One region of the Peribacillus sp. NPDC097197 genome, then DNA from elsewhere that is predicted to be linked to it. Evidence: riboswitches for the same ligand, from Rfam matches in the RefSeq annotation. Region 1 holds a riboswitch; the other holds the start of a gene.

Region 1 (15,820 bases):
TGGTGGATCGTGTGGGCAATTATTTAGGACTGGCATTATCCCATGTTGGCAATGTCATGAATCCTGAAAAAATCGTTATCGGCGGAGGGGTTTCTAATGCTGGAGATATACTCCTGGAACCAGTCCGTAAGGCATTTGAACTTTATTCTTTTAAACGAGTTCGCAAATCGACAAAAATCCATCTAGCAACCCTTGGAAATGATGCCGGGGTCATAGGGGCTGCCTGGCTTATTAAAAATCGGTTAAATCCATCATGATCTTACTTGTAATGATTCAACCGATTATATAGGCATGGGTGGATGATGAATAGATGGAATATTGCAAAAGAAGTGACGGGAACTGAATGTAGGTATTGTTTGGCTCGGTCAATGTCCATGGAAAAGAAAGGGTCCTTTAAAAGGGGAGGTTCTTACATGTTTCCCTTTTTCATTTCATAAATATTAAGGAATGAAAGGGGACGATAGTGGATGATAATCATAAGTAGGAATGGTGACAGTTTGGACTATTACAGTAAACTGTTTCAAATCCCACAGGTGTTGGTGGAGGAGGCTAACAGAGATATCCAAGGCATTCTGCAGGAAGGACTTTATGTGAACATACCGGGGTTTATTCTTCAGAAGGAGTCAAGGAACGATTTTGATCTGGTGACAATCTCCAAACACTATCATTTGCCGCTGGATGCATTGATCCTGGTTAATCAGTCAAACCAAGGACCTTTTTCAGTACCCGTTCGAATCATGGGCCCTCTGCTTAATCCGGTCAAGTTCTATGATTATCAGTCACTTCTGGATGATTTGGAGGCTTTAACCGTACATTACCCATTTATCAAGGTGGAGTCGATTGGAAAGAGTGTGTTAGGCAAAGAGCTGTTGGAAGTAAGAATCGGCCAAGGTGAAAAAGTCATCCATTTTAATGGTTCATTTCATGCAAATGAATGGATCACCTCGGCCATTTTAATGAAATGGCTTAATGATTTGCTTCTCGCCCTAAGCAACGATGATCGCATATGCGGCATAGCGTGTTTGCCTTTTTTTCAGGAAGTGACCATTTCGGTCGTTCCTATGGTCAACCCTGATGGCGTAGACCTTGTACTTAAGGGGGAGGAAGCGGCGGAGGGGTGCGTAGATGTGCTCGAAATGAATAATGGCAACCCTGCTTTTTATGCCTGGAAGGCGAATATACGCGGGGTTGATTTGAACAATCAATACCCTGCCAAGTGGGAGATAGAAAAACAAAGAAAAGTACCACAGGCACCTGCACCGAGGGATTTTCCCGGTGAGGTGTGTTTGTCGGAGCCGGAAGCAATTGCCATGAAAGAATTGGCAGAGAAGCGGAACTTTTGCAGAGTCTTGGCACTCCATACGCAAGGTAAAGAGTTTTACTGGGGGTATGAAGGATGGGAGCCTAAGCAAAGTGAGGAAATCGCTAAAGAGTTTGAAGCGAGAAGCGGGTACCGTGCCGTTCAATATGTTGACAGTCATGCAGGCTATAAAGATTGGTTCATTCAAGAATTCAGGAAAGAGGCCTATACAATAGAGTTGGGCAAGGGGATCAACCCGCTTCCTTTATCCCAGTTTCCTTCTATATATGAAGAATCTGTGCATATTTTAATGGCGGCATTATATATGTGACCATGATTTTTGTCGGAATATACTTCCAAATAAATATAAGGTGATTAATCGCCACATTTCTTCTTTTTTACTTTATAATGAAGAACATAAGAGGTTCATTTGTAATCTCTTACTCTTTCTAATGTCTTGCTCACACATATGCCAGGCGTTTAGTTTCAAAGGAAGGTGTGTGGAGATTAAAGTGTTTAATGCAGCCCTCACTCAATTGCTGCCTATCTGTAAGATGGTAAGTATCGTTTTGTTGTGTATCTCCACTACCCTTCTTCTCTCGGCTTGTGAGCCTTCCAATGACCTTAGTAAACCCGTAGCTGATACGGAAAAAGAAAAATCCCAACACAATCAGGAATCTTCATTGAGCACATTAGAAATCCCGGCTTCAGAAAAGGGAAAAATCGAAGCTATTTATGGTTGGCTCGATTCCAACACCATTTTGTTTTCCGAAAAGAAAGATGGTATGGATTCACCACAGCTGATGGAATGGAATTTGAAAACGAATACTTCAGCTGTTTTTTATCAGCCTTCTTCGGATTTTAGTGAAGTGTCAATCAGTCCAACAGGGGCACATGTGTTGATTTCTTCCTTCACATCAGCAGGTAAAACGGCGATTACAATCTTGGACCGAACGGGTAACCCACAATATTCTCTCGTGTTACCTGCCTACGAATTATCTTTTGAGTGGAATTCGTTCCAAGAGGATATGTTGTTTCTAACCAGTTTTTATGAAGATTGGACATACAGCAGTTATGTGATAAACCCAGAAGAGCAAACGGTTCATTCCCTTGATTTTCCACAGCCTTTCGCTCAATGGGATAGTGGAAATGGGTTGATGTTTCTTGATTGGGATAGGGAAGAACCCGCTTTGACGGCTCCTTTAGAAAGAAAAGCGTTGAATGATGGGACAGTGGAAAACTTAATGCTGGATGTCATTCATTTTAAAAAAGTGAAACACGCGCTTATGACTATTCAAGTGGAGACAGAAAAACAAGATCGAGGTACATACGCATTTTATGATGAGACAAACAAACCGATCCATTCTTTTTCCGTACCACTATTGAAAAGCTTTTCAGATTGGGTTATACCAGCCTATGACATGATTGAAAAGAATAAGGAACTTTTAACGTTCGTTCCTGTAGGATCAAAAGACGCTGACCAATATGAAAGTAAGTTTACTTTAACTAAATTGAATTGGGAAACGGGTACACAAGAAGAATTGATGAAGGACATGGAAAATGAACCATTGAGCTGTTCGCTTGATGGCAGTCTATGCTTATATGGGAATCAATTTGAAAAAATCATTGATATGAAAACCCATCAAATAAAAAAATTATTCTAAGAAATATAATGACTAAATCAAAAGCTCGCCACATGGCGAGCTTTTTCTTTTAATGTGCAACTGGAAAACCGCTGTTGATGATAGTCATGACAGTAAACCAGCCAAATACGGCGGCACTACCTGCTGCGAAAATGAATCCCAAGAAGTTTCTTTTTTTAATTGTGGTAACTACCGCTGCTAAACCAAGTATCGCCACAAGTCCGAAAATGACCATTAATACCATATCAAAACCCCCTTTTCCCTAATTGAAAACCCAATCCCTAATAATATACCCAGAGATTTAAGTAACTACCAAAAATATGTAGAAAAGATTGCATTTGTTAATATTTTAATATTTTTTCAATTATTTGTCGAGGCCTAAAAGATGACACTTCTATGTCATGGGTAAACTGTATCAACAAAAGATCCAAATTGGTGTAAGATAAGGGTAATGAAAATATGGGAGTTGTTGAAGATGAAATGGACTCAAATACCTCTAGGACCGTTGCAAACGAATTGTTATATCGTTTCCGACGGACAGAAGTGCTTAATTATTGACCCGGGCGAGGAGCCGCAGAAAATAATTCAGTACATACAAACCAAAAAGTTTAAACCGCTAGCCATTTTATTAACCCACGCACATTTTGATCATATCGGTGCACTGGATGCCATCCGCGATCATTATGAAATTCCTGCGTATATCCATGAAAGGGAGGCCAAATGGCTGCTTGACCCTGCCCTGAATGGTTCACAGAACTGGTTCCCCGATAATCCGATGCGCATGAAGCCGGCAGACCATATCCTTGCCAACGAACAGGAGCTTACTATTGGCGGATTCACTTTTGAAGTGCTTGAAACACCGGGACACTCGCCGGGCAGCGTCTCCTATTATGCAAAGGAAGAGCGGCTTCTCTTTTCCGGGGACGTCTTGTTTCAGGGAAGTGTAGGAAGAACGGACTTGATAGGTGGCAGTGAATCAGTGCTTTTAAAAAGTATTGATACGAAATTATTGCCCCTTTCTGATGATACAATTGTCTTTCCAGGGCACGGTCCCATTACGACCATTTTAGATGAAAAGAATACGAATCCCTTTCTGAAATAAGAGATGCTACAGGTGCCGGATCAGGTACCTGTTTTTCTTTGAATTATAATTGATTGAATATTTTGACTCGTGTAATTATACTGAAGGTACTCGAAAAAAGGAGGTGGGAATTTGGAAAAGTTCCTGTATGAACTGATAGGAAATAGTCCACATAAAAAAATATCCTATCAGGACTATATGGAAGCTGTTCTTTATTCACCTACTTTAGGCTATTATATGCGTGAAAAAGAGAAGATTGGTATGAACGGTGACTTTTATACATCTGGTAATGTTGGCGATGCATTTGGTAGGACCCTTGCTAGGTGGTTTGCCTTCTTAATGAAGGAAAGGGGGTTGCCGCCTTGTGTCGTTGAAATGGGGGCTGGAAATGGAAAGCTGGCCCATGACATTCTCAAGTATATGAGAGAAGAAGAACCAATGCTGTGGGAGGATTTTACATATATCCTAGTGGATAGCAGTCCTTATCATAGGAAACTGCAACAAATACGGATACGCCCATGCAAACAGGTCGTTTTTGCCACTGATCTCGAAGACTTCCCAATAGTGAGGGGAATCTTGTTTTCTAATGAACTTTTTGATGCATTGCCGGTCCATGTTATCGAAAAGAAAAATGGAGAGCTTGTAGAAATATTCATCACGGTGAAAGAAGATAAATTAGTGGAAATAAAGGAATCCCTTGAAAATCAGGAAATCCACTCCTACCTGGAGGAGCATAATATTGCATTGAAAGAAAATCAGCGTTATGAGGTACCTTTAAAGATGGTAGAGGAATTTGAGAGAATCGTTAATCGCCTCCATGCGGGTATCCTCCTTACCTTTGATTATGGCTATACGGAACTGGAATGGGGCGAACCAGCTCATCAGCAAGGTAGCTTAAGAGGTTTTTATCAACATAACATGGTCAATGACATACTCCAACGACCAGGGGAAGCGGATCTGACTACGCATATCCATTTTGATACCCTAATCAAACTTGGGACTAACCGGGGTCTATCCTTGAGAGATCTCCTGGTGCAACGGGACTTTTTACTGAAAGGGGGAATTCTTGAAGGGCTGAGGAATCACGAAGGAACAAACCCATTCTCCGAACATGCTAAGCGTAACCGTGCGATACGAAGCTTAATCATGCCTGGAGGCCAAAGTGAATACTTTAGGGTTTTAGTACAAACAAAGAATATAGACGAAAAGGTGAAATTGTTTCGTGAATGAGACATGATAAAACCCATGGACCAAGAGTCCATGGGTTATGTATTTTGCTCTTAATGTGCAGCGCCTGGGGTCATCATAAATACGCTCCAGTAGGAAAATCCTGCAAAGAAAACGGTAAGATAGGCACCGAAAACGTAAATATACATGCGTTCAGACAACTTCAGGTAACTCAATAGTACAAAAAATCCGGTTTGTGCGAAGAAAAGTAAAGATGTTTGGTACATATCGCCAAGATAAAAGAAAATTGCCATAACCCCTGTCCAAAATCCACAAACTCTAAACATGCGTTCCATCTGAATACCTCCCTGTGTCTAGTCGTGTTCATACTAAATAATTATAAATGAAATTGTAAGGTAATGTAAAGGATGCCTTTTGTTTCTAGGCGAGGATGGATGCCTTATAAGAACATGTTACGCAATTTTCCATCATATTATCCAATTCCACGATGTGGACATTGGTAAACAACGACTCAAACATTCCTTTTAAGAAGGAGTTGTGCATGGTGCAGATAGTGCTAGGGTCAACTTTGGCAACTTCTTTAAAGGGACAGTTATAAATTCTGAAGTGAATTTTATTTTCCGCCTCATCTGCCTGTATTTCAGGAGAGAACCCTGCAATTGATGCTGCATTTTTAAGCATGTTGACTTTTTCATCAAAGGTCAAGTCATCGATTGAGGTTGATTTAAGTTTGATTTGTTGGTGGATCAACTCTTCTCCAAATGTTTTTCCAGTTTCATAGAGCGCCTGTATGCCTGCTTCGCCGAGTGTCATCATAGTCTGGATGGCAATTTTTGAAAGTAACTGATAATCCCTGAAAGGAAAATGAAGTTGAATGACTTTATCCGATAAGTGGTAAATCCTGCTCGGACGGCCACCTTTTCCAGTTTTCCGTGCCTCTGATGTAAGCATATCAACATCTTCAAGTTTTGATAAATGAAGACGGGCAACATTTGGATGGATTTCAAAGGAGTCTGCAATTTGCTGGACTGAGACTCCTTGATGATTATTCACGATATATTGATAGATATAATATCGGGTTGGATCGGCTAATACGTTGGTAATTCTTAACGTTTGTTCCATTGTGCCCTCCTAAAATTCCAAGTTTAACTAATTATATTATAATACAGGCAAAAAAAATTGGAATGAAAGAAAGAACAAATTTCCCTTATTTAAGAAAAAGTTCACATTTCAATTGGATTTATAGTGCAAATGTATATACAAACGTTATACAAATATTGTACAATTCCATTATGGAAATCAAAAACAATAATTTGTGAACGGAGAGTGATGAAGGATGAATCGATTAACTTTCTATTCTTATCCAAGTTGTACTTCTTGCCGTAAAACAAAGAAGTGGTTGAAAGCCAACCATGTTAGCTTTGATGAGCGTCATTTATTCAAAGATACACCGAATGAAGAAGAATTGAAGAGAATCCTTGAATTAACAACCGAAGGAATGGATGAGGTATTGGCAACAAGAAGCGAAGCGTACAAAAAATTAAACGTGAACATTGATGAGATGATGCTTTCCGATGTACTCCATCTATTGACGAATGAGCCTAAATTATTGAGACGTCCGATTCTCATAGACGGTGAAAAGTTAGTGATTGGTTATAATGAAGATGCTTTACGAAATTTGGTTTCCCATAACTCAGAATTGAAAATGAGCATATAAGTCTATTCTCGAATTTTTTTTCGAGAATTTTTTTTATTTAGAAGGAATTTGTCTTATAACGTCGAAATTCTACTACAAGAAAATCTGGAGGTGATGAATGATTGATATCAACTGAAAAAACAGCAGAAAAAATCCTTACCAGTGCCATTAGACTCTCGGCATCGGACATCCACGTTTTACCACGCAAGGAAGGTCCACTTATTCAATTTAGAATCGACAACAAGCTCGTACCACAAGAAACCCTATCCTTTTTTGAAACCGAGAGGCTTATTTCCCATCTTAAATTTCTTGCCGCAATGGATATTGGCGAGAAAAGAAGGCCCCAAAGCGGAGCCATTACCGTCAATCTCGCCAATAAAGTGGTTGGACTTCGCCTTTCCACCCTACCCACAGCTCACTCCGAGAGTTTGGTTATCCGTTTAATTCCTCAACAGAATATCCTACCTCTAGAACAGTTATCCTTATTTCCCAATACCGCTCAAAAACTGATAGCGCTTTTGAAACATTCCCATGGGATGATCATTTTCACGGGTCCTACTGGAAGTGGGAAAACGACAACATTATACTCCTTGCTTCATCATGCACAAGAAATGATTAACCGAAATGTCATCACGCTTGAGGATCCTATAGAAAATGAATCTGATAAAGTGTTACAGGTCCAAATTAATGAAAAGGCCGGCATTACGTATTCAGTCGGTTTAAAAGCGGTACTTAGACATGATCCCGATATTATCATGGTCGGGGAAATTAGGGATTCCGAAACGGCAAAGATTGCAGTACGGGCCGCATTGACCGGGCATCTAATCCTTACTACTATGCATACAAGGGATGCTCAAGGAGCCATTTCTAGGCTTCTAGAGTTCGGTGTAAGCTGGCTGGAGATTGAACAGAGTTTGATTGGTGTGACGGCGCAAAGACTGGTGGAATTGAAATGCCCGCATTGTGAGGGCGAGTGTGCACCCGATTGTTCCATGACCTACCGAAATAAAAGGGCCAGCGTATATGAGTTGCTGACTGGAAAAAGTCTAGCGGAAGTCTTGAAGGTGACGAAAGAGGAAAAAGGAAAGGGGAAAGCCACCTATCGTCAGCTGAAAGACGAAATTGGGAAAGCGGTAGCGATGGGCTATGTGAATCTCGATGAATTTGAACGGTTGGTTTACGAAGAAACCAAAAAGTAAATGGACGTTGAAAGAACAGGCTGTCTTTATAACGAAGCTGGGCGAATTATTAGCTCATGGTTATCCTTTAGCCGAGGCGATCCACTTCCTGGAATTTCAGGAATCCAAGAAAAAGGCTGGGGATTTCAATCAGGCCATTCAGGATTTAAGGAGTGGGCACCCTTTGCATCAAGTGTTGACGAATCTTACGTTTCATCCAGAGCTTGTAAGTTTTATATTTTATGGCGAACAATATGGCGACCTTGATCGAGCATTGAAGGAAGGTGGGGACTACTGGAAGAAACGGACGGAAGATACAGAAAAAGTGAAAAAACTCATGATCTATCCGATTTTCCTGTTCTTTTTTGTGAGCATTGTATTTTATGTACTGCAAAGTGTCCTTCTCCCCAAGTTTCAGACGATTTTTCAGACGATGAATGTTAAACAGAATATGATCCTGAATGTGTTGGCTGCATCCTCAGTCATCCTCCCGCTGATCCCCTTCATCCTACTTGGAATGCTCCTTATCTTCTATTTATTCAAACAATTCTGGTTCGACAAACTATGTCCATTAAGACAACGGCGATTATTGATGAAGATTCCGTTGGCAGGACCCTTCATCAAGTTGTATGAAACGTATTTTTTTGCAAGTCAGTTCAGCGGTCTCCTCGCTGGTGGACTTTCTATTAATGAGAGCATTAAATTATTCTCCGTAAACCAGCAGCAACCATTTTATCAAAAGCTTTGCTCCATCATTAAAGATGATTTAATGGAGGGCAGGTCGCTAGAAACCATCTTTCAAGAGCAACCGTACTTTGATAAGAACTTGTCGATTATCGCAGCGAATGGACAAAAGTATGGCAGGCTTGATTCTGAGTTACTCCATTACAGCCGTTTTTTATTGGAAAAGATTGAAGAGAGGATGAACACCATCATGAAAGTCATACAACCTCTTCTTTTTTCTATAATCGGGCTATTGATTATTTCTATTTATATGGCTGTCTTATTGCCGATGTTTTCTCTACTAGATGGAATATAAGGTACAAGAAAAAATGGGAGGTGAATCTGCTCAGAAAATATTGAGTGCATTCTTGTTATTTTCGTAATTAGCAGATTAATATGAAGAAATATTTAAACGAAAAAGGCTTTACGTTAATTGAAATGCTTATTGTATTGCTCGTCATCTCGATTCTGCTGATTATCACCATACCGAACATCACGAAGCATCAATCGACCATCCATTCTAAGGGGTGTGAGGCTTTTGTCAAAATGGTTCAGGCCCAAGTCCAAGCTTATGAGATAGACAATTCCAAGTTGCCTTCCGGTATTAATGATTTGGAAACTCAAGGATACCTTAAACAGAAATCCTGTCCGAATGGGGACAGCATCAGCATTGACAATAAAGGAAAGGTTACAGTCGTTGAGTAGAAAATTCGGGGAGGATAGCCCTTCCTCCGGAGGATTCACCATGTCCGAGACCCTGATTGTCCTTGTGGTATTTATTCTATTAAGCACTCTAGGCCTTAACCTATATCCAAGTTTTTCAAAGGGAATGCACAATAAGATGTTCCTTAATCAATTGAATGAAGATATTTTTTATGCACAACAGTATGCAATAAGTCACGAAAGCTTAATTTATTTCTATGTGGATAACGATATTTACACGATTTACTCTTATAAGGAAGAAGTGATACTAGAGAGAAAGATACCGCCGGACGTACAGTTCATGAATGGGACATTAGGGGCTTCTTTTTATTTCAATCAATATGGAAATGCTTCAAAAGCCGGTACGATGACCATTGATACTTCAAAGGGGAAATACAAGCTGGTGGTCAATATCGGTAAAGGGAGGTTCAGGATTGAGAAACAGTAAAGGATACGTCTACTTAGAAATGATAGCCTCTTTTTCCATTTGTGTATTCCTAGTGATTTCCATGCTTCCTATTCTTGAAGATTCGATGTCCAATCGTAAGAACGTAGTTTTGAGGGCGGATGCCCATCATTTGCTGTATGAAAGATTGTTGGCATATATGGATGGGGAAATACAGGCTATCCACGAAGAAATTACGTACCAGGAAAAATCGTATGAATTGACCTGGAATGTCCAAAAGGAGTTTCCGGATATGGTTGAAGGATGTGTCCGATATGAAAATGCAAAGGGGAAGTATGAATCGATTTGTGATGTTGCGAAAAAGTGAAGGGTTTACCATGATTGAAATGCTCTTTTCCTTAATGATCCTGCTGACCCTTTCCCTTTTTATCCTCCAGTTTTTCTCAATCATTCAATCCCAGATAGGAACAAAAAATAGAATACATCCTAAAGAGTGGGAGATCTTTACGTTGCAAATGCAACAGGAAGTCAGAAGCTCCAAAAGCCAGGATGTTGTGGGGAATAAATTATATTTACTTTCAGGAGAGGATTTGTCTTTAATCGAGCAATATAATGACAAGCTTAGAAGACGGGTTAACGGGGAGGGCCATGAGGTCATACTCCAGAACATTTCGAATGTGAAGGTTGAAAAGGATGGCAACGTCATCGTGCTCAATATAACGGATAAAGCAGGTCAGACCTTTATACGAAGGTTCCATCCCTTCATTAAAAGTGAGTTGGTGGCTGATGAATAATCAAAAAGGAGTCATATTCCCAATGGTTATGATTATAGCTAGTGTTTTTATCATGTTCACGATACTGATGATTGATCAATTCATTATTGATAAAAAATTTTATAAAGAAGTAGAAGAGACCTTACTTTCCGATCACTTAGTGCATCTGGCCGTTAATGAAGTGACAGCCGAATGGGAGGATGAGGTACCCAAAAGCATTCAGGGGGAAATCGCCTATCCTAATGGTGATGTTCACTATAGGTTAACGAAGCAGGATGTGCGATATGCCTATATCGAATTTTCTTCTATCACCAAAAATAAGCGAACAGGCCGAATCATCATTCTATATGATAAAAAACTAGGTAGAGTGATAGAATGGATAGAAAAACTGAAGGACTAACGTGTCGATTTGTGGTGAATACGAATATGGAATACGAATATGGGGCATACTTGGTCATGGGTGATAATGTATGTCTACGAACGCTTATATCAAATATATTACACAACAAATCGTACAGTATTTCAATTTAACCAAGAGAGAAAGAAAAGAAAAGCGCCGTCATCGGAAAGAGGATAAGGAGCCTAGAGTTTCTCACTGGTTTGGAATTGTCCCTTTCGCAGTGTCCATGTTCATTAAAAAAGTCAAAAAAAGAAAGCAGATGTCTTGAATTCATAGACATCTGCTTTTCTTAATGATTGGCTAAAGAGACCATTATGCTAATGATTGGTCGGATAAATAGAATAGCCCGCCATTGATGATGGTAATTTGGATATTTGGCTCATATTGGGCTTGCAATGCCTGTTTCTCAGTGAAGTAGCTTTCGCTTTTCTCTTCCATATCCTTATAAAAATGTTCCAATAGATTCAAGTCTGTCTGCCACCGTTCCATCGCTTCTTCCGCCCAGGTATGATCATCATTCTCGAAGCTTTTACGAATATACGTATCGAGTCTGGATAGCCCGCTTTTAGGCATGATCAAGGGGGAAAGTGTAAAAGAATAATCCGGTATTTTGGGAGTGACCTTGACCGACAGGAGACGCTCATTGAATCCTTCTATGAATTCACCGGAAATTAAATTAAGTCCTATGGACATGAAGATATCTTTTTTTCTGTCACACTGATAAGAGATTTTTACATTTTGGGTGAGCCAAGGAAAAAGTGGACTTTGGCCCGTCTTTAAGGGAGGCCTATCCTCAAAAAGCCTGATGAAACCTGCCAGCCTCTTGGTCGACTGGATAATTTGGTGGAGCCGTGGCGAACCAAAATGAATGATTTCCCCTTTCAAATCAGGCGGTGCCAGTTCGGGATGGGTGATGAACGTAAGCATGCCAGGATTCGGTATCCCACCGGTTTTTTCGAGATAGTGCCAATAAAAAGGTCTGTTCATGAGTTCCTTATCCATTTCGATCGTTAACTGAACAGTGAGATATGAAGAGGTATTTTCCAACACTTCACATGCGTTGGATTGAAAGTAGGTTATTAAAAAATCATGAATTTCCTGTTGCTGCATGGATTTCACCATCCTTCATAGCTTGTGCGAACTGAATCATGGAAGACAAATTATCCATTTTAATTTTCATTTCTCCTTCTGATTTGGACTCTCCGACAACATCAATTAAATATTCCTCGATATTGTTAATATCCAACTTCGTTAAAATATCATCCAATTCTCCAATTACCTTTTCAAATAAGTGGATTTTTTCATAAAGCAATTTCAAAATATGCTCTTCGACTGTATTTTTAGTGGCAAAGTTATAAATCATGACGTCTTCTTCTTGACCAAGTCGATGAATCCGTCCAATCCTTTGTTCCAACCTCATTGGATTCCAAGGCAAATCAAAATTGATCAAGTGATGGCAAAATTGTAGGTTGATTCCTTCTCCTCCGGCTTCGGTGGCAATCAATACCTGGATTTTCTTCTGGAATAGTTCCTTCATCCAATCTTTTTTACCACGCTTAAACCCTCCGCGGAATGGAACGGATGAAATGCCATGCTGTTGCAGGTACCATTGTAGATAAAGCTGTGTAGCGCGATATTCGGTGAAAATAATGACCTTGTCATCAATTTTCTTAATAAGTTCCAAAGCCTTCTCTGCCTTTGAATTTTGTTCGGTGAGGTTTACTTTCTCAAACAGATCATCTAATCTTGCTTCAAAGTCAGCCGATGGTTCTTTGTATTTTTCCTTCATATTCTTCAATGTATAGTAGACTGCTTCTCGGCTGCTGCATGCTTCCCTTTGAAGGGTGAGTGAAGAAAAAGCACTTCCTTTTGTTCCGTCTGATATTGGTTTAAACTTCGTTACGGCATCATACAAGGCTTGTTCAGTTGGTGAAAATTCAATGATGATCGTCTCTACACGCCGTTTCGTCCATTCAATTCCAGTATCGGCACGTCGGTTTCTTATCATGACCGTATTGACAAGCTCCTTTAAGTGCTCATCTTCTAGAATGTTCCGGCCTTTCCCTTTGTATTTTTCGGAAAAGAGTGCGGCATTTCCTAGGTGTCCAGGCTTTAATAATGAAACGAGATTAAAGATTTCCTCGATTTTATTCTGAATGGGTGTAGCAGTCAGCAACAAACAGAATTTCTTTTTAAGATTTTGGACAAATTCATAATTTTTCGTTTTATTATTTTTAAGTTTATGAGCTTCATCAATAATGATAAAGTCATATTCTTGATTGAAAATGATATCCCGATGGGGGGCTCGCTTAGCCGTATCGATGGAGGATATGACGATATCGCATGATTCCCATACATAACTCTTCCTTTGAACTACTGCAGGAATATGAAACTTCGTATTCAGTTCGAAAGCCCATTGGGTGACAAGTGATGCGGGTACAAGGATCAAAACCTTTTTAACCAGTCCCCGAATCATATATTCTTTTAAAATCAATCCCGCTTCGATAGTCTTACCAAGACCGACCTCATCAGCCAATATGGCTTTGCCATTCATCTGTTCAACCACCTGACGTGCAGCCTCTAATTGATGGGGAAGGGGAGTCAGTTGTTGAAGGTGCTTAGGCGCTTGTAAGCCTTCGAAATCAGGAATAATTAGGTTCTCTTCCATTTGGATGGCCAGTTTATAAAGATCCCAATTTCCCCATGGACCGTCGTTTTCCATCTTTTGCAGAAATTCATCATTCCAATCAGAACTGAAGGATATATTGATTTTCATTGATTCTTGCTCCTTCTTAAAACATAATTTTCTTAGTTTCTTTAGACCATGAACTTTTTTATAGGTTAATAAAATCTTTCTCCACGAAAGTTATTGCAGAGTAAAGTATCTTAGGGTAGGATGTAAATATATTTAGAAAATTGCAATAGTAATGAAGTTAGAAGGAAAATATTCTTCTTGGATAATAATTTTAGTTATTATAGTATTAGCATTTGGATAGTGCTTTATCCAAAGATCAACAATGAGCAGATTGGTACCCATTTCACGCAAATGGATGACCATCAGGTGGGGAATTTTCAGTCTTTTCCATCAATATGCGGGTGAGGATAAGGGGAGAGACTACCATCTACATATGTAGCGCCGAAGGAGCAAACTTAGCAGTGAATCTCTCAGGCAAATGAACTCTTATCGGACGCGACTCTGGAGAGCGCCAATTATTTAATGACGGCCACCAAAGGGGAAAACCTATAATAATAGGTAAACTTTCAGGTTTCAGGACAGAGAAAAAGCCATTTTGGCTTTCTCTGTCCTTTTTTGTGTCTTTTTTTTAAGGAATATCAGGTGAAAGAGAACAAGCAAAAAAATTGAAGGAGGTCATTTTTTGAGCGATTTAAAAAGAACGCCATTATTCGAGGTTTACAGTGAGCACGGTGGAAAAACAATCGATTTTGGTGGGTGGGAACTGCCCGTGCAGTTTACCGGCATAAAAGATGAACACGAAGCTGTGCGTACAAGAGGTGGCTTATTTGATGTGTCGCATATGGGAGAGATTGAGGTAAAAGGTTTCGGGAGCCTTTCTTTTTTACAAAAGATGTTGACGAATGACGTAGCCAAGCTGAAACAGGGCGGAGCGCTATACACAGCCATGTGTTATGAAAATGGGGGGACCGTGGACGATCTTATCGTTTACCAAAAAGCGGAAGAGGATTATCTGCTTGTGGTCAATGCAGCCAACATCGAGAAAGACTTCAATTGGCTTCAGGCGAATGGTATGGAAGGTGTCAGCATCAATAATGTTTCAAACGATTATGCGCAACTTGCTCTGCAGGGTCCTCGAGCGGAGAAAGTATTGCAGAAGATTACCGAGCAAACCGATTTAAGCACAATTGGCTTTTTTAAATTTAAAGAAGATGTCCACATTCATAATATATCCACGATGGTTTCACGTACAGGGTATACGGGGGAAGATGGTTTCGAGATATATTGCCGAAGTGAGGATGGTCCAGCCCTCTGGAGAAAAATTTTGGAAGCTGGTAAAGATGATGGGATACAACCGATTGGGCTGGGAGCCCGTGATACCCTTCGATTCGAAGCGAAACTACCGCTTTATGGTCAAGAGCTTTCGCCGGACATCACCCCAATCGAAGCGGGGATTGGTTTTGCGGTTAAACCGGATAAGGCGTCAGACTTTTTTGGAAAAGCCGTGCTTGCCGAACAAAAGGAAAAAGGGGCACCACGTAAGCTTGTTGGAATCGAAATGATTGACCGGGGCATACCTCGGCATGGCTATAAAGTATATAACGGGGAGAAACTCATTGGCGAAGTGACGACAGGGACTCAGTCACCAACATTGAATAAAAATGTAGGATTGGTCCTTATCGATAAGAATCACTCAAGTCTATCCACGGAAGTAGAAGTGGAAATCCGTTCTAAGAGACTGAAAGCCATTGTTATCCAAACACCTTTTTATAAAAATACACGAAAATAGAAGGGAATGGTCCATAAGATGAAACATCGTTACTTACCGATGACAGAGCAGGATAAAAAAGAAATGTTGGAAGTTATAGGGGTCATATCCGTCGATGATCTCTTCAGCGATATACCAGAAAATGTCCGATTTCAAGGTGAATATGACATAAAACCAGCAAAATCAGAGCCAGCTTTAATGAAGGAACTATCAAAACTGGCTTCCAAAAATGCGGATTTGAAAAACTATGCATCTTTCCTTGGGGCT
Region 2 (15,820 bases), on a different contig from region 1:
CGATTACTTTCAAACCCTTAACGAGCGGATTAGTGAGGGCAAAAGCGTGGAGGTCATGACCCACCCAGCCTACCTGGATGATGATTTGCTCCAGCATTCCTCCTACAATCAAGAAAGGCTCAAGGAAACGGCCATCTTGATGAAAGCCACATTGCCGGAAGGATTCATTCTCCGGTAATGATCGGTTCAGGAAGGCCCATTAAGACAAAAAAAGCAATCGGATCTCAGTTTTCACTGAGGTCCGATTGCTTTTTTTTATACTTCTTTAACCACTACGGGTTTAACTTCGGCAACTACCAGCTTCTTGAATGCGAGGCTGACAACCATCATCACGATAAAGTTCACAGCCAAGGCGATGATTCCGACATTCAGATCCTTCGCTGCTTGTGGCAAGGATGGGAACAGCGTGCCGATTGTCGATTGGCTGATGGTGATATAGGTGACGATGGCCAATCCACAGATGATACCCGCTATTGCCCCATATTTATTGATAAAGTTCTTCTTTTTCAGGCTGAATAACAGGGACGGGAATAGTTGTGTAATGAAGCTATATCCCATCAAGATCAAAGCAGACATCGTTTCTCCGCCGTTTAAGGTGAAGTAAACGGATATGAGTGCAATCACGGGAACGAGTAACTTGGCCAAACGTACCACATGCCGGTCTGATGCTCCAGGATGGAGTTCCTTATAGACATTTTTCGCAAGGAGCGTAGAGACGCTCATCAACAGCATCGATCCTGGTACTAATGCCGTCAACATGCCAGCTGCACCGATGACTCCTATAAACCATGGATCAAAGGTCTGTATCGCAAGGCGCAATAAAGAAAGGTCCGCATCGGCGCCTTCCAGTCCAGGCACTTTCAAAATAGCGGCAAATCCTACAAAAAAGACAAATAGTAACATGAGCGTATACAGTGGACTGATGATGGCATTTTTACGAAATGTTTTTCCGCTCCGGGCCGTATAGACGGCACTGAATACTTGGGGCCACATGTAAAAACCAAATACGAGCAAGATGACGGTCGAGATGAACCACGAAACGCTAAGACCTTGTTCGGGCAGCGTCAGGAAACCTGGTTTGGCGGCATTTATGGTTTCGAACATCGGTTGAAGACCACCAAAGTAATGAATTGGAAGATAAATGCCCAGGAATGCGATGATGACGATCATCATGATGTCCTTGATGACGGCTGTCCAGGCTGATCCGTGAATGCCTGAAATCATGACATAAATGGTCAGGCTGATAGCTCCAAGCCACACAGCGGTGGACATGGAAATGGCGCCATATGATGCTTCGGAAACAATGATCCCTAAGCCTTTGAGCTGTACGACGACGACCGGAATCATCGATACCACGCCGACAAGGGCAGCAAGAATCCCTAGAGTTGGGCTCTTGTATTTGCTTACGAAGAAATCGGATTGTGACATAAGCCGATTTTCTTTTGCGTATTTCCAAATGGCCGGAAGTAGCCAATAGGATAATACATAAGACAAGGTAATATAAATGAGGACGTATAAAGCGGGAGCACCCTTTCCATAAGCCCAGCCGCTTCCTCCAAGGAAGGAGAAGGTTGTGTAAATTTCCCCTGCCATCAATAGAAAGACGAATATGGCGCCAAAACCGCGGCCGCCCACCGTCCATTGTTCCAGGTTCATGTCTTTTCCTTTTGTCGAACGGATCCCAAGAAAAATCGATAAAAGTAAAAATGCTAAAATAATGATAAGAGCAATATTCATTCTTCTTCACCTTCCCGGTTCCTAGGATCCAACTTATACATGACGGCTAGAGTGACGGAAGTGAGCACGACCCACATCGCCATCCAAAACATATAAAAAGGCATCCCCAATACATAAGGTTCTACTTTATTAACAAAAGGAAGAAACCCTAATATGCCGATAAAAGGAACGAGTGTAAGAATATATAATACTTTCATGAAGCAACCCCTCCATTCTAAATATGTTTCACAGATTATGATGTTTTTCTAAAAAAATGTTTCCGTAATACCTAGTACCTTACACTAATTCGATAAAAAAATTAATAGTGTGGCAGAAAAAAATATTCGTCACGCTTCATTTTACTCTCTCATTTAATCACAGGAAAATGGGATAGGAAGGTAGACTTCCGTATCCCAAAATTCCTCGTTCATTTTTTTCGATAGTTATATATGACAACTAAAAGAATGAACCAAAGCGGTGTCAGCAATAATGACGGCCTGGTCGCCTCAGCAAACAGCATGACGATCAAGATGAAGACAAACAGCCCTAATATTACATAGTTGATGAAAGGTGTTAAGGGAGCCCTGAAAGTGGACGTAGCCCTTAAGTCCGGACGTTTTTTCGTATACCTGATATGGGAAATCAAGATGATGCTCCAGACCCATAGGAAGCAGATTGCACTAATCGTTGTCACGATGGTGAAAGCTTGCTCCGGTATGATTTTACTTAATAATGCCCCAATGGAGACGACGATGGTGGACGTAACCAATGCATTACTCGGAACAGCACGTTTATTTAATTTCTTAAGTTTAGCAGGTGCTTCGTTATTGTTGCTCAAGGTATAAAGCATGCGGCTTGTTGAAAACAATCCACTATTCCCGGCAGAAGCGGCAGATGTCAACACGACGAAATTGATAATCCCTGCAGCAACCGGAATCCCGATCAAGGCGAAGACCTCCACGAATGGGCTGCTTGCGGCATCGAGCTGTGTCCATGGATTGACGCAAAGGATGACGGTGATGGCACCGATATAGAAAAGCAATATCCGGACAGGGATCTTATTGATCGCTGACGGGATATTTTTTTTCGGATTGGCGGTTTCGGCCGCTGTCACCCCAATGATTTCGACACCAACAAAGGAGAAGACGACTAGCTGTAGGGAAAGCAAAAAGCCGGATGCGCCGTTCGGGAACATGCCCCCATGACTCCAAAGGTTGTTGAGGGAAACGGTTCCTGTATCGGTTTGGAAACCAATGATGAGTAAGACGATTCCCACAACGATCAAGGCGACGATCGTGATGACTTTAATGAGGGAGAACCAGAACTCCAATTCTCCGAATAGCTTCACGGTCAACAAATTCAATCCTAGTAGAATCACCAAGCAGGCAAGTGCAGGGATCCATTGCGGAATGTCGAACCAATATTGCATATAGACCCCGACAGCGATGATATCGGCCATGGCCGTCATGATCCAACAGAACCAGTAGGTCCAGCCAGTCACGAAACCAGCCCACGGTCCGATGTATTCCGTGGCGAATTCGGTGAATGAGGAATATCCCGCGTTGGACAACAGCAATTCCCCTAAAGCCCTCATGACGAAAAACAAGGCAATCCCGATAATCAGATACGAAAAGATAATGGAGGGTCCCGCCAACTGTATGGCTTTTCCGGATCCCAAAAATAACCCGGTCCCGATGGTTCCTCCTATGGCGATGAGTTGTACATGTCGATTTTTCAAATCCCTTTTCAATTCTTGTTTAGCCAATTTGTGCGCCCCCGTTGTTATAATTCTTGAATGTGAAGTGCATGGTCCGTTGATTCCAATCGATCACCAGGGCAATGAATCTGTCCAGTTTAGTAGCGATTTCACTTCGTTTTTTTAGTGATGATTGAAAAAAGACAATAAAAAAAGAGATTGGAAGCTACCAATCTCGAAAGGTTAAAGAATAACAAATATTCGTTACTCTTCTGTCCTTTTGCCTGAGATTGTGAATCCTTCGGCGCTGCACGTGTGTACAGTCTCTCCAGAAGCTGCTCCTGCTATAGTGTGATCCATAGCATTCATCGCTTGCTTAGTATGTGGTTGTCAATAAATGGCCACTGTTAAAGATGAAATTCTTTTTAGCAACTCATTTACTCTTTTAAAATAATAATGGAATTCTATCACTATTTTGATTTTGGGTCAAAGGGATATATTGTAAATGTGGTGGGGGTGAATCTATATGCTAACTTTGATGCCAAGAAACGATGCGAACCCCGAATCAGTTTGATAAGGACATTTTTTCATAGTCCCTTTTAAGAATGGCCATGATGATTTCGTCCGAATATTTTCCGTTGAAGTATAAAGACTCTCGTAAAATCCCCTCTTTGATAAAGCCAACTTTTTCATAGGCTCTTATTCCACGTAAATTATGGCTGAATACTTCCAGTTGCAGACGATTTAAAGCCAATTCTTCAAAAACAAATGCTAAAACAAGTCGGATAGCTTCTGTACCATACCCTTTACCCGTTAATTCAATGGCATTCATCGAAATTCTAAATCCTGCCTTTTTGTCCTCTTCGTCCATATCAGAGATGGATAATTCCCCGATCATTCGATCGCTTTCGTTTAAGCAAATGGCTAGATCATGGCGTGATAGATCTTCACGTACATTCTTTATATGACATTGAAGCTGCTCTAAAGTGAATATAGATCTTGTTCCTGTCATATACCGTATTTCTTCATCCTTTGTATTTTCTAAAAGGATAGGTGCATCCGATTCTTTTAAATAACGGAGATAGATTCTTTCTCCTATTAATTTCATTTTCTTTTCACCTCCGTCGATACTTACTATCAATAGTACATAGGATTCCTTCACCCGTATAGGGAAAGAACAATTACCAATCATGTCCTCCTATCCATTACTTCTAGACGGCCAAAAGTGTTTTTCCTAAAAGTACATTTGTATTTCTACGGAATATTTATTATTATAAGATAAGGAAATGCTTTTGTGGGTAGAGTACTTTAGGAAGCATTGTAAATCTATTAAATTACTTATCTTAAATAAGGATTAGAGAATCGTCATTTTATGCTTGTACATCTGGGGGAGTTATCATGTCAAATAAAGAATTAACTAGAGGGCTGGAGGCACGTCATATTCAGATGATTGCCTTGGGCGGTACGATCGGTGTTGGGTTATTTATGGGATCTGCCAGCACAATTAAGTGGACGGGCCCCTCTGTCATGCTGGCTTATGCCATCGCGGGACTTTTTATCTTTTTTATCATGCGTTCGATGGGGGAAATGCTGTACCTGGAGCCTACTACGGGCTCATTCGCAACGTTTGCGAGTGATTATATCCATCCATTAGCAGGATTTGTAACTGCTTGGAGCAACTGGTTCCTATGGGTGTTGGTCGGCATGTCTGAAATCATTGCCGTAGGATTATATATGAATTTTTGGTTCCCTGAACTGCCGGCTTGGATTCCGGGAGTAGTGGCCATGGTCATCCTTGGCGCCGCTAACCTCATTTCCGTCAAATCCTTCGGTGAATTCGAATTCTGGTTTGCACTGATCAAGATCGTTACCATCATCTTGATGATCATTGCCGGTCTAGGTCTTATCTTTTTCGGGATAGGGAATGGTGGGGAGGCAATCGGCCTTTCCAACCTATGGGCTAATGGCGGTTTCTTTACGGGGGGATGGAAAGGTTTCTTCTTTGCCCTTTCCCTTGTTGTGGCATCTTATCAAGGCGTTGAACTTATCGGGATCACTGCAGGTGAAGCAAAGGATCCGAAGAGGACCATTACAAAAGCGATCCAAACGATCATTTGGCGTATATTAATCTTCTATATCGGCGCGATTTTTGTCATCGTCACGGTATTTCCTTGGAATCAATTAGATGAACTTGGAAGCCCGTTTGTATCGACCTTTGCCAAAATAGGCATTACCGCAGCCGCGGGCATCATCAACTTTGTCGTGATCACGGCGGCGATGTCAGGATGCAATAGTGGGATTTTCAGTGCAGGGCGCATGCTTTATACCCTTGCCTTGAACGGGCAAGCGCCAAAGATCTTTGCAAAAATATCGAAAAGCGGAGTGCCGGCCTATTGTACAATCGCTGTCATGTTGGGCTTGGCCATTGGTGTTGTCCTGAACTACCTGGCTCCACCGGAAATATTCCTGTATGTGTACAGTGCCAGTGTACTGCCAGGGATGATTCCATGGTTCGTGATTCTTATTAGTGAGCTTAGGTTCAGGAAGGTACGAGCTGAGGAAATGAAAAACCATCCATTCAAAATGCCTTTTGCGCCGTATACCAACTATGCAACGATTGCATTCTTACTATTGGTATTGGTCGGCATGTGGTTTAACCCGAGTACGCGACTTTCCTTGATTGTGGGCATCGTTTTCCTAGCAATCGTTGTAGCCTGTTACTACCTACTGAAAATGGATAAGCGGGTACCGTTAGACATGAAGGCGAAAGAGGATGTATCTGCGTAATATAGAGTGTCGGAAAAAGTTATGCTTCGTGCATAGCTTTTTTTGTTTGACCGATATAGTGAGGGGATTGACCGATAAAAGTGGCCATTTGACCGATAAACCTTCCAACTTGACCGATAAAATGAGAAATTGACTGATATATGTAATTTATTGTAATGTTGGGCGCTTGAATATAAGATGAAGAGAAGAAATATACATAAAAGAAGGTGATTCGATTGAGAAAAGTGGAGAGGATTTTTAGCATTAACTCTCTGGTTAAGGAATTATGGGAAAGCCAGCCGGATATGAGATTCCTTCAATTGTTGGATTGGATAGAATCGGAGTACTCGAAACAGAATGGGGGATTTGGGCAAGGAAATTTGTTCAAACGGGATTCATATCAAGCCGAGGAGCCTTTTTCTTATATCGATTTATTTTATCTTGAGGACGAGCTGTTAGAGCAGTTTTTATTGCAGTTGGTAAAGGATACTGAGACTAGGCTTAGGCTTGAGAAGGTTCAGGCTGAAAAAGGGAGTAAACATTGGATTCAGCAATTCGTAAATAACAGGCAAGGGGAATTGAACCATCTTATTTTGATGAGTTCGCCTTCCTTGCTGACTTTCCTTGCCAAAGAGCGGACCATCCAGTGGAAGTCCCCATTGCGGGAAACGGGTTACCAAGAATACAGAAATGAATTTTTGGAGCTTGAAAGTGTGAGGCGGGGCAGACGAATCGAGCTGGAGAAATATTGGCCAAGGATGGGGCCGCAATGGGATGGATATGCCACGGTGGCAGGGAAAGATGGTCAAAAAGGGTTTTTGCTAGTGGAAGCGAAGGCCCATTTGAAAGAAATGACTTCATCGAGACGGGCAAAGGATCTGGACAGTAGATTCCTGATAGAGAGTACCATGAAGGAAACGATGGAGGCCATGGGTTCCCGGGCCCCTATGGAAGTCTGGCTGAACCGTTATTATCAGTTGGCGAATCGTTTGGCTTTTTTATATATATTGAATGAGAAAATGGGGATTCCAACGTGGCTGGTCCTTGTGAATTTTCTTGAAGATGATACCCATATACCTACCGGTTCTGTGGAATGGGTAGAACATTACCAAGAAGTTTTTAGCGAAATGGACATTACATCCGAATCGAACCCATTATTTGATAAGATCGTCACGGTCTATCCAAGTTGTAATTGATGTGTGGGAAAACTTAGGGAGAGTATAATCATCGGCTCTCCCTTTATTAATTGGTACTTATTGACAATGGTAAAAATATGAATTATACTTTTAATTAACCAGTGGTCAACAAGGGGGATATCATGTCACCAAGAAAATCCGTTACACAGGAATTAACACGTGAAATGATAATGGACGCAGCACGGAATCTCTTTGTGGCGAAAGGGTATCAGCATGTTTCCATGAGGCAGATTGCGAAAGAATTAGGGTACAGCCATGGCGCTCTTTACTATCATTTCAAGAATAAAGCGGAGTTGTTTTACGCGTTAGTGGAAGAACATTTCGCCATGCTCGATCAAAAACTGGATGATGTGATGCACCAAGCCATCCCAAATGGGGAAAAGCTAGAGAACATTCTTTTGGGCTTCATTGAATTCGGGCTGACATACCAAAGCCATTATGAAATCATGTTTTTGATCAAGGACGAAGAAGTACAGAACTTCATCAATCAAGGGCCACACAAAACCTATGAAAAATTCGCCCAGATTATTTTCTCTTTATGTGAGAACAAAGTTTCCATCCAGCATATTTACAGCATCTTTTTATCCTTGCATGGTTTTGTCACGCATTATTGCCGTCATGTCACGACGTATGAGGAAGTAAAGAATCTAGCTGTGTTGCACGTGAAATTTTTAACAAAATCAATTAGCTGATTTTTTTTTACCATGTATTGACCAGTGGTTAAATAAAAGGGAGGGCGTCCATTATGAAAAAAGCATTGGTAGTAGGAGCTTCAGGAGGAATGGGGTATTCGATCGTCAAGGAATTATCAAACAGGGGGATCTCGGTGACGGCCTTTGCACGCACCCGCAGTAAGCTGGAAAAACTTTTCGGAAATGATTCGAATGTGACGATCCATACGGGAGATCTATTTCAAGTGGAGGATTTAGAAAGAGCAGCCCAAGGTGTTGACGTCATATTCCAATCAGCGAACATTCCCTATTCAGAATGGGATGAGAAGTTAGTGGTCATGATGTCCAATATTATGGAAGTGGCAAAAAAGAATGAAGCGAAACTTGCCTTTGTCGACAATATTTATGCCTATGGACGCAGTTCAGGGAAAAGCGTGACTGAAATGACGGTTAAACATCCCCACACGAAAAAAGGAAGCATCCGCCTGAATGTCGAAAACCTGATTAAGGAATCAAACATTCCTGCAATCATTGTTCACTTTCCTGATTTCTATGGTCCTAATGCGGAAAGTTCTTTACTGCATTATACGCTTAATAATGTCATTAAAAATAAGAAGGCCAGTTATGTGGGTGACCAAAACATTGCCAGGGAATTCATATACACCCCGGACGGAGCAAAAGCCATCGTTGAATTGTCCCTTAACGAAGAAGCGTACGGTCAGAACTGGAATATACCCGGTCATGAAGTGATTACTGGAAAAGAACTAATCAAGATCATTCGCGACATAACGGATTATCAAAAAGGAGTATCCACCATTTCAAAGAAGATGATTCAATTCTTGGGGATCTTCAACTCCCAGATGCGTGAAGCGGTCGAGATGTATTATTTGAATGAAGAACCGGTTGTATTGAACGGGGAAAAATACGAAAAGCTGATTGGACCGGTGCCTCGGACTTCTTATCGTGAAGGGTTGATCGAGACGGTGGAGTATATGAAAAGCCATGCATGAAAAAAACACGGCGTAAGAACGCCGTGTCGGTAATCCCTATAATCAACCTTTCCCAGCTTCGAATCCAGGGTATTTGGTCATGCCGCCATCCGCATATAGTGTCAAGCCGGTGACGTAGCTGGATTCCTCGGATGCGAGCCAAACCGCACATGCAGCGATTTGTTCCGGTTTTCCGATATAGCCCATCGGAATCAGGTCGATGACTTCTTGTGTCGCCTTTGGATCATTGAATTTCTCGGCGTTAATCGGTGTATCGATCGCTCCAGGGGAAATGTTATTCACGCGGATTCCTTTTGGCGCATATTCAAGGGCAAGTGTTTCGGTCATCATTTTGACGCCACCTTTACTTGCTGCATAGTGAACAAAATGTGGCCATGGAATTCTGTCATGAACCGAAGACATATTGATGATGTTTCCTTTAATATCATGTTCTAACATATAACTGATTGCATCCCGACTTGCTAAAAACATGCCGGTAAGGTTGACGTCGATGACCTTTTGCCAATCTTCTAGCGTCAGTTTTTCGCTTGGCACTTCATTTTCAATGCCTGCATTGTTGATCATGATGTCGATGGTACCGAATGTATCCACTGCAAACTGAATTAATTTCTTCACATCTTCTTCTTTTGTAACATCGCCTTGAATGGCTGCGGCCTTCCCGCCTGAAGCTTCAATCGTTTGAATGATTTCCTTATAGTCGTTCTCTTCCGAATGATAATTTAAGACAACTCGTGCTTTTTCCTTTCCGAAGCGTTCCGCCATTGCTTTACCTAATCCTGTTGCGGCCCCTGTGATTACGACTACCTTGTTCTCTAAATCTGTATACATACTATATCCTCTCCCTTATTTATTCTTTTGTGAATCCAATCATGACGCCACCGGCGATGACTAATATACAACCGATGATGACATAGGTCATTTGTTTCTTTGATTTTTTCTCTCCTAATAGGAAGATGCCGCCTAAAGTGGAAATGACGATACCCATTTGCGAGAATGAAAAGGCAATCGCAACGCCCACTTTTGGATTAGCGAGAAGGAGACCGATATTCCCGGTCGCCCACATGATCCCAGTTAAGATGTTGCGTCCGGCATATTTGTTGAATGGTTTATGTTTAATGGATAGAAGGAAAGCTGCAATAAACATTCCGATCGCTTGTGGCAAGATAGCCGACCACCCGTCAATGTCAAACCATCTGACGACGATGACATAGGTGACAAAACCAAGAGTGGAGACGATCAAGTAAAGGATTCCTTTTTTCATGCTGCCTTCATTTTTTCCTCTACTACCTTCATAGCTTGTCAGCAATACACCCGCAATCAAGAAAATGATGGCAATCACGCCAAGGATGATCGTCGAAGTGGTGTTCCACTCCTTAAAGACGATAACCGCAAAAAATGTATTTCCTAGTATTTGCAATCCGGTTGAAATGGGAACGGTTTTGGAAACGCCCATTTCCTTGACACTGTTGAACTGAAAAAGTTGACCGAACGCCCAGCCAATCCCTGAAATGATTCCGACAATCCAGATGAGGCTCGTCCATTCGGGGGGATTGATGACCGACATCACGATGGCAAACAATAAAGAGCCGATGGTGATACCGAGTGTTTGGTTATATGAGTTGCCCCCGAGTTTTTCGGAAACAAGTACCAAGCTTCCCCACGTTAATGCGGGGATAAGTGCATAGAGAAAACCTTCCACAAAATCCATCTCCTAAGTTACAAACATTTGTATTAATGAAAAGTACTAGTTATTTAGTTAGCTACTAATAAATTTCCCTCGTTTTCTAAAATGAAAACATTTTTTTAATATATTAATTTAGATACATGATTCGTTTCTCCCGAATCAATGGGCTGAAAAATAAACCGGTTTATGGTATTTTTAATTAAAATTAGTTAGGAGTGGGAACATGACGACATTACATGAATGGTTTGAAAAGGGGATACCTGCAAAGGAATTTGTGGAGTCGATGAAAGTGAATAAGGAAGGCTTGCAATCCGTATACGAGCGTTTTTCCATTTCGGAAGAAGACCGTGCATTTTTCGAAGAAGTAAAAGGGAAAGAGCTGAGAGCGATTGTCATTACAGAAGATTGGTGTGGCGACGCGATGATGAATATCCCGATCCTTTTGAACATCGCACAGGCAGCGAATATAGATACGCGGATGATTCTGCGGGATCAAAACCTTGAGCTGATGGATCAGTACTTAACGAATGGAACGGCACGATCGATTCCCATCTTTATTTTCATCGATAATCAAGGGAAGGAAAAAGCAGTTTGGGGCCCTCGAGCACCTAAAGTACAGGAGTTCGTAATGGAATTGCGCAAGGATTTGCCAGCTAAGGAAGACGAACATTTTGAAGCGGCACAAAAGGAGCTTTTTAAGAAAATCGGGGAATCTTATGCCCAAAACGAACAGCTTTGGCAAGAAGTGTACAGCAGCATTAAAGAAACATTGACGAAGGCGTAAACCACTTGCATCCCCGTTTTTAGCGGGGATGTTTTTTTCTTAACCTTACAAAGTTTTGATTCTTTCCTCTTTATTTTCAGTATGTGATGCGACCGACATGCCCAAAGCCGGGATAGCTGCCAGAGCAACGGTGATAGCGGATAAACTAAAAACCGTGAATAGCGAAGTTATTTTCAGTAATGGACCGGATGAAGCCGTTCCAATTAAGAGGAATAGAATGAAGATGGGCGTGATAATGCCATTTGTTCTACCGATGAATTTTTCTTCCACAAGTTTAATCATCATGGTGCTTAAGAGTATTTGCATGAACGCCATCATGAAGGCGGTGATGAATCTCATCGATGCCGTTAAAATAAAGGAAGTGGACAGTACTTCGATAACGGTGGAAAGGGCTAACAATAAAAACGTACCAACAAACGTCACCCTCACATGAAGACGATTAACTAAAGTGGCCGCGATGATTCCCCCAATCAGTAAACCAGCCCCTGCTGCAGCGGATAACCATTGAAGGGCTTCTTTTGGCAATTGTAGCCTATCCGTGATCAGAAAAACCTCGAGCGGTTGTACCAGGCCTGCTCCAAGACCCAAGAAACAAAAGGTCAGGGCGATTCTTTTCAAATTGTGATTATGGAGTACATAGTGAAAGCCTTGTTTAATTTCTGTAACGATCGTCGAGTCAGCCTGTTTTTCCTTTTTGGCATCCTTCGGTAAAAAGAGCGTGATGACCGTGGATAATCCAAATGTAAGAATTAACAAGGAAAGGGAAACCGAAATGCCAAAATTCGAATAGACGGCCGTACCGATGATGGGTCCCAGAATCAAGAACAGGGAACCTAGGCTTTGCACGATGCCTATCGCCGAACCGACTTGATCTTCAGGGATGTGCCGTTTGAAAATCTTCGCGGAAGAAGGCTGTGAAAATTGGGAGACGATTGCTGAGACGAATGTGGCAAAGAAAACGGCTTCCCACATCCCGAATGAGATGAAACCTAAAATGATTAGAATCGAAACGATGCTGAGCAGCCCGCCGCTAATGATCGTCTTCTTTGGATTCCAACGGTCGGCAAAGGTTCCGCCTATAAAGGAAAATAAGAAGATGGGGGCGTACTCGATGACAGTGATAAGGGATATCGCGACCGGATCCTGATTCGTTTTTTCGATAATGTAAAACAAAACGGCCATATTTCGAATCCATATGCTGATTTGATCAAGCATATCCGAACTCAACATGATCCAGAAAACCTTATTTTTCAATAATTGGTTCATCCACAAGCAGCTCCTTCTTAATTAATCTGACCGTTCGGTTTAATAAATTCCTAAAAAAGATCGTTCTACAGGACTATCGTTAAATAATCGAGGAACATCCTTTCTTGGGAAAAGGATAAGAAAGGGATGTTGTTCCTCTTAGTGTTTCGAAATGCCTTTTAAAAAGACGTCCACGCTTTTGTGATATAGTCTCCTGATTTCAGGAAATTCCATCTCGTAATAGGTGGCATGTAATCCGGCATGCATGCCAAAGAGAATGTACATAAGGTCTTTGGGATTATCTTCGATGAACGCCCCTTCTTTAATTCCCTGGTCAATGACGGCTTCATACGTGTCATAATACTGACTGCGATAAATTTCTAAAATATGCGCAAAAATCTCAGGGTCAGCCGTTTCACTTCCGCCAAATTCCTCAGCGGCTTTAATTAATGGACTTTGCAGATCTTCAAGATAATGGTCTGCCAATGCATATAATTTCTCTACACTCGTGCGGTAGTTCTTTTGCTTGATGTTCCAGGCGCGCTTCCACTCGTCGGCGTTATTCTCGACGATGTACAAGAAAAGTTTTTCCTTGCTTTTGAAATGATAATAAATGCTCCCTTTACTGCTTTCGGAGACGTTTGTGATGTCTTCCATTGACGTAGCGGCGTATCCCTTTTGGGCAAACAATTTTTCTGCTTCTTTAGCTATCTTAAGCTTAGTGGGAGAGGGGGTACTTTGTTGTTTCATGTCAGATAAGCCTCCAATGATAAACTGAACGTTCGGTCTATAATTAAACTATCGTAATTTCCTATAATTGTCAATGATGTTTTGTTATTCAAAAAAGCCAGTGTGCATTAAATGGATGCGCACTGGCTTAGTTATATGGATCAAATCAAAAACATCGCTACGATCGTCGTCACGAATAAACCGATGCATACCGGAAGCAAGTTTCGGCGGGCGAGTTCAAAGGGACTGACGTTACAAATGGCCGCCGCTGGGATAAGTGCCCATGGAATCAAGGTACCGCCACCGACCCAGATTGCCGTGATTTGGCCGAGGGCAGTCAACGTCGCAGTACCGCTTCCAATCGCCGTCCCGAATAGATTTGCGACCGAACCGGCCAGGGAAATACCTGAAAACCCGGAACCATCCAAGCCGGTAATCGCACCGATGCCTGTCAGTGTGACGGCAGCTATCTCTTTCGTCAATGGAACCGAGGCGGCGAGTGCTGCACCCAAATCGTTGACGATGCCGAGAGAGGCTTTCGGTAAGTAGTCCCCGATGATTTTAGTGAAGCCGGAATCGCCTAAATAGAAGAAAGCGGCAATCGGGATGACCGGACCGAAAACCTTGAAGCCAAATTGGAACCCTTGAATCAAGTAGCTCGTTGATTTTTCAAGGCCAGGATGGCCATGGGCCACGAGAGATAAGATCAGCAAGATAAAAACGGCGGTTCCGCCAACCAATGCTGTTGCTTCGCCGCCTTGTAATTTCAGAAGCCAAAGAGCGACGACATCCAGTAAAAAGGCCAATGGGATGAATATCGCAAAAAACCTCTTCTGTCCCATCGTAAGTAACTCTTCATTCATCCCATCCTGGTCTTCGTCGATTGCTTCTTGTACGGTAGGCTGAATGCGACCAAGCCGCATATCCCGCTTCAAGAAGATGAACGCAGAAACCGTAGTCACGACGCCCATTGTGATGACGAGCGGGATGCTGGCTGAAATGACGTCACCGACCGGAATCGAAGCCGCATCAGCCGTGAGTTTTGGTGCCGCTTGAATGACGAAATCACCCGAAAGCGCAATGCCGTGGCCAAATAAATTCATCGCCATCGCTACGCCTAGTGCAGGCAATCCGGCCCGCAATGCGACCGGTAGCAGCACGGCACCAAGCAAAGCGACGGCAGGAGATGGCCAGAAAAACCAGGAGATGCCCATCATGACGATTCCAATCACCCAAAAAGCGAGTGTGGGGTTTTTAATGAATCTAGCAAAAGGTGCAATCATGACATCATTGATACCTGATCTCGTTAAGACTGTACTCATGGCAACAATGATGGAAATGATTAAAATGGTCGACATTAACTCGGTAATGGCGAAAGCGAAACTATTGAATACGCCACTGATGGAGGAAGCCAAACTGCCTGTAGAGACGAGCGCCAAAATGAAGATGCCAACGATGCAAATGAGGGTGGTATCCCGACGCTTTACCATAAACCCGATGATCAACACGATGAATAAAACATAAATCCAATGGAGAGCCGTCAATCCCATCCCATAATCCATCTCCCTCAAAATCTTCCTGATACAGATTATGAAGGGGAGCCCAAATGGTGAGTTGTTTTAAAAAAAGTCATAAATCGGACTTGTTGGAAAGCTGTCCAAGCAATTGTTGAAAAAAAGACAAGAATGAGAACATTCAAATGAAAGAAAGTTAGAAACACATGATAAAATAAATGGAGGGTGTTAATAATTGTACCTAGAGGTGAATATAAAGAGTAAGTGCATAGAAAAAAGGCAGAAAGCTTAATTCAAAGCGTTCTCCCCTTCTTTAGAGTTAAAAATTATAATATTGGCGTAGTAAATAAGCTAGGTACTTACAATGTGGATGAGCGTGAAGGTTCTCGAGCAATCCTTTTATGATGGCCGGTCCATAAGTTTGTTCAATCAGTTGCTCCTTGAGCAGGAGTAAGGATTCTTTTTCAATGGACTCTTCGATTTCCTCAATCTTATTATCCATAAGATCGAGTAGCTGTTCCTTTGTCATTTCTTCGCACATGACAGGACTGATTATTTCCGTCAATTCTTGTGAAATAAAAGGAATGGTTGAATGCCTTGCCAGTATATTCGTTTTTTCCACAAGAGATTGCGAGAGTCGGACTAAATCCAACGGTATATTATAGAATAAAAATAAAACAGCATACTGTTGTAAGAATCCTTTTATACAATAGGTTAAATCATATTTTGTTTGAATGATATCGTCCCCATATAGTCGTTCAACCAATGAGAGGATACTCGTTTCATTGATTCTTTCATAGTGTTGAATT

Evidence for each region. A riboswitch is a leader RNA that binds a small molecule or an ion and turns the genes downstream of it on or off. The one in region 1 is predicted to bind glycine.
Region 2: linked by a shared signal. The riboswitch ahead of ACQKL6_RS14650 (amino acid permease) and the one ahead of gcvT (glycine cleavage system aminomethyltransferase GcvT) in region 1 are both predicted to bind glycine.

Annotation. Positions count from the first base shown of each region.
Region 1 covers NZ_JBNNST010000013.1:20,860-36,679, forward strand. Annotated here, with positions in the region: gene ACQKL6_RS16090 (ROK family glucokinase) at 1-257, shown strand, start outside; gene ACQKL6_RS16095 (M14 family metallopeptidase) at 468-1,631, shown strand; gene ACQKL6_RS16100 (hypothetical protein) at 1,801-2,964, shown strand; gene ACQKL6_RS16105 (DUF2759 domain-containing protein) at 3,014-3,187, opposite strand; gene ACQKL6_RS16110 (MBL fold metallo-hydrolase) at 3,419-4,045, shown strand; gene ACQKL6_RS16115 (class I SAM-dependent methyltransferase) at 4,157-5,254, shown strand; gene ACQKL6_RS16120 (DUF2626 domain-containing protein) at 5,305-5,547, opposite strand; gene ACQKL6_RS16125 (helix-turn-helix transcriptional regulator) at 5,633-6,334, opposite strand; gene ACQKL6_RS16130 (Spx/MgsR family RNA polymerase-binding regulatory protein) at 6,549-6,929, shown strand; gene comGA (competence type IV pilus ATPase ComGA) at 7,031-8,107, shown strand; gene comGB (competence type IV pilus assembly protein ComGB) at 8,067-9,125, shown strand; gene comGC (competence type IV pilus major pilin ComGC) at 9,206-9,514, shown strand; gene comGD (competence type IV pilus minor pilin ComGD) at 9,555-9,959, shown strand; gene ACQKL6_RS16155 (hypothetical protein) at 9,946-10,284, shown strand; gene comGF (competence type IV pilus minor pilin ComGF) at 10,232-10,711, shown strand; gene comGG (competence type IV pilus minor pilin ComGG) at 10,704-11,090, shown strand; gene ACQKL6_RS16170 (YqzE family protein) at 11,161-11,358, shown strand; gene ACQKL6_RS16175 (YqhG family protein) at 11,403-12,200, opposite strand; gene ACQKL6_RS16180 (DEAD/DEAH box helicase) at 12,178-13,866, opposite strand; glycine riboswitch at 14,187-14,281, shown strand; glycine riboswitch at 14,285-14,369, shown strand; gene gcvT (glycine cleavage system aminomethyltransferase GcvT) at 14,468-15,574, shown strand; gene gcvPA (aminomethyl-transferring glycine dehydrogenase subunit GcvPA) at 15,593-15,820, shown strand, end outside.
Region 2 covers NZ_JBNNST010000010.1:135,096-150,915, forward strand. Annotated here, with positions in the region: gene chbG (chitin disaccharide deacetylase) at 1-178, shown strand, start outside; gene ACQKL6_RS14640 (sodium:solute symporter family protein) at 256-1,737, opposite strand; gene ACQKL6_RS14645 (DUF3311 domain-containing protein) at 1,734-1,934, opposite strand; gene ACQKL6_RS14650 (amino acid permease) at 2,144-3,481, opposite strand; glycine riboswitch at 3,675-3,754, opposite strand; gene ACQKL6_RS14655 (GNAT family N-acetyltransferase) at 3,978-4,520, opposite strand; gene ACQKL6_RS14660 (amino acid permease) at 4,811-6,199, shown strand; gene ACQKL6_RS14665 (hypothetical protein) at 6,415-7,374, shown strand; gene ACQKL6_RS14670 (TetR/AcrR family transcriptional regulator) at 7,497-8,066, shown strand; gene ACQKL6_RS14675 (SDR family NAD(P)-dependent oxidoreductase) at 8,120-9,055, shown strand; gene ACQKL6_RS14680 (glucose-1-dehydrogenase) at 9,098-9,883, opposite strand; gene ACQKL6_RS14685 (GRP family sugar transporter) at 9,903-10,754, opposite strand; gene ACQKL6_RS14690 (thioredoxin family protein) at 10,963-11,523, shown strand; gene ACQKL6_RS14695 (MFS transporter) at 11,569-12,789, opposite strand; gene ACQKL6_RS14700 (TetR/AcrR family transcriptional regulator) at 12,928-13,518, opposite strand; gene ACQKL6_RS14705 (hypothetical protein) at 13,659-15,059, opposite strand; gene ACQKL6_RS14710 (TetR/AcrR family transcriptional regulator) at 15,331-15,820, opposite strand, start outside.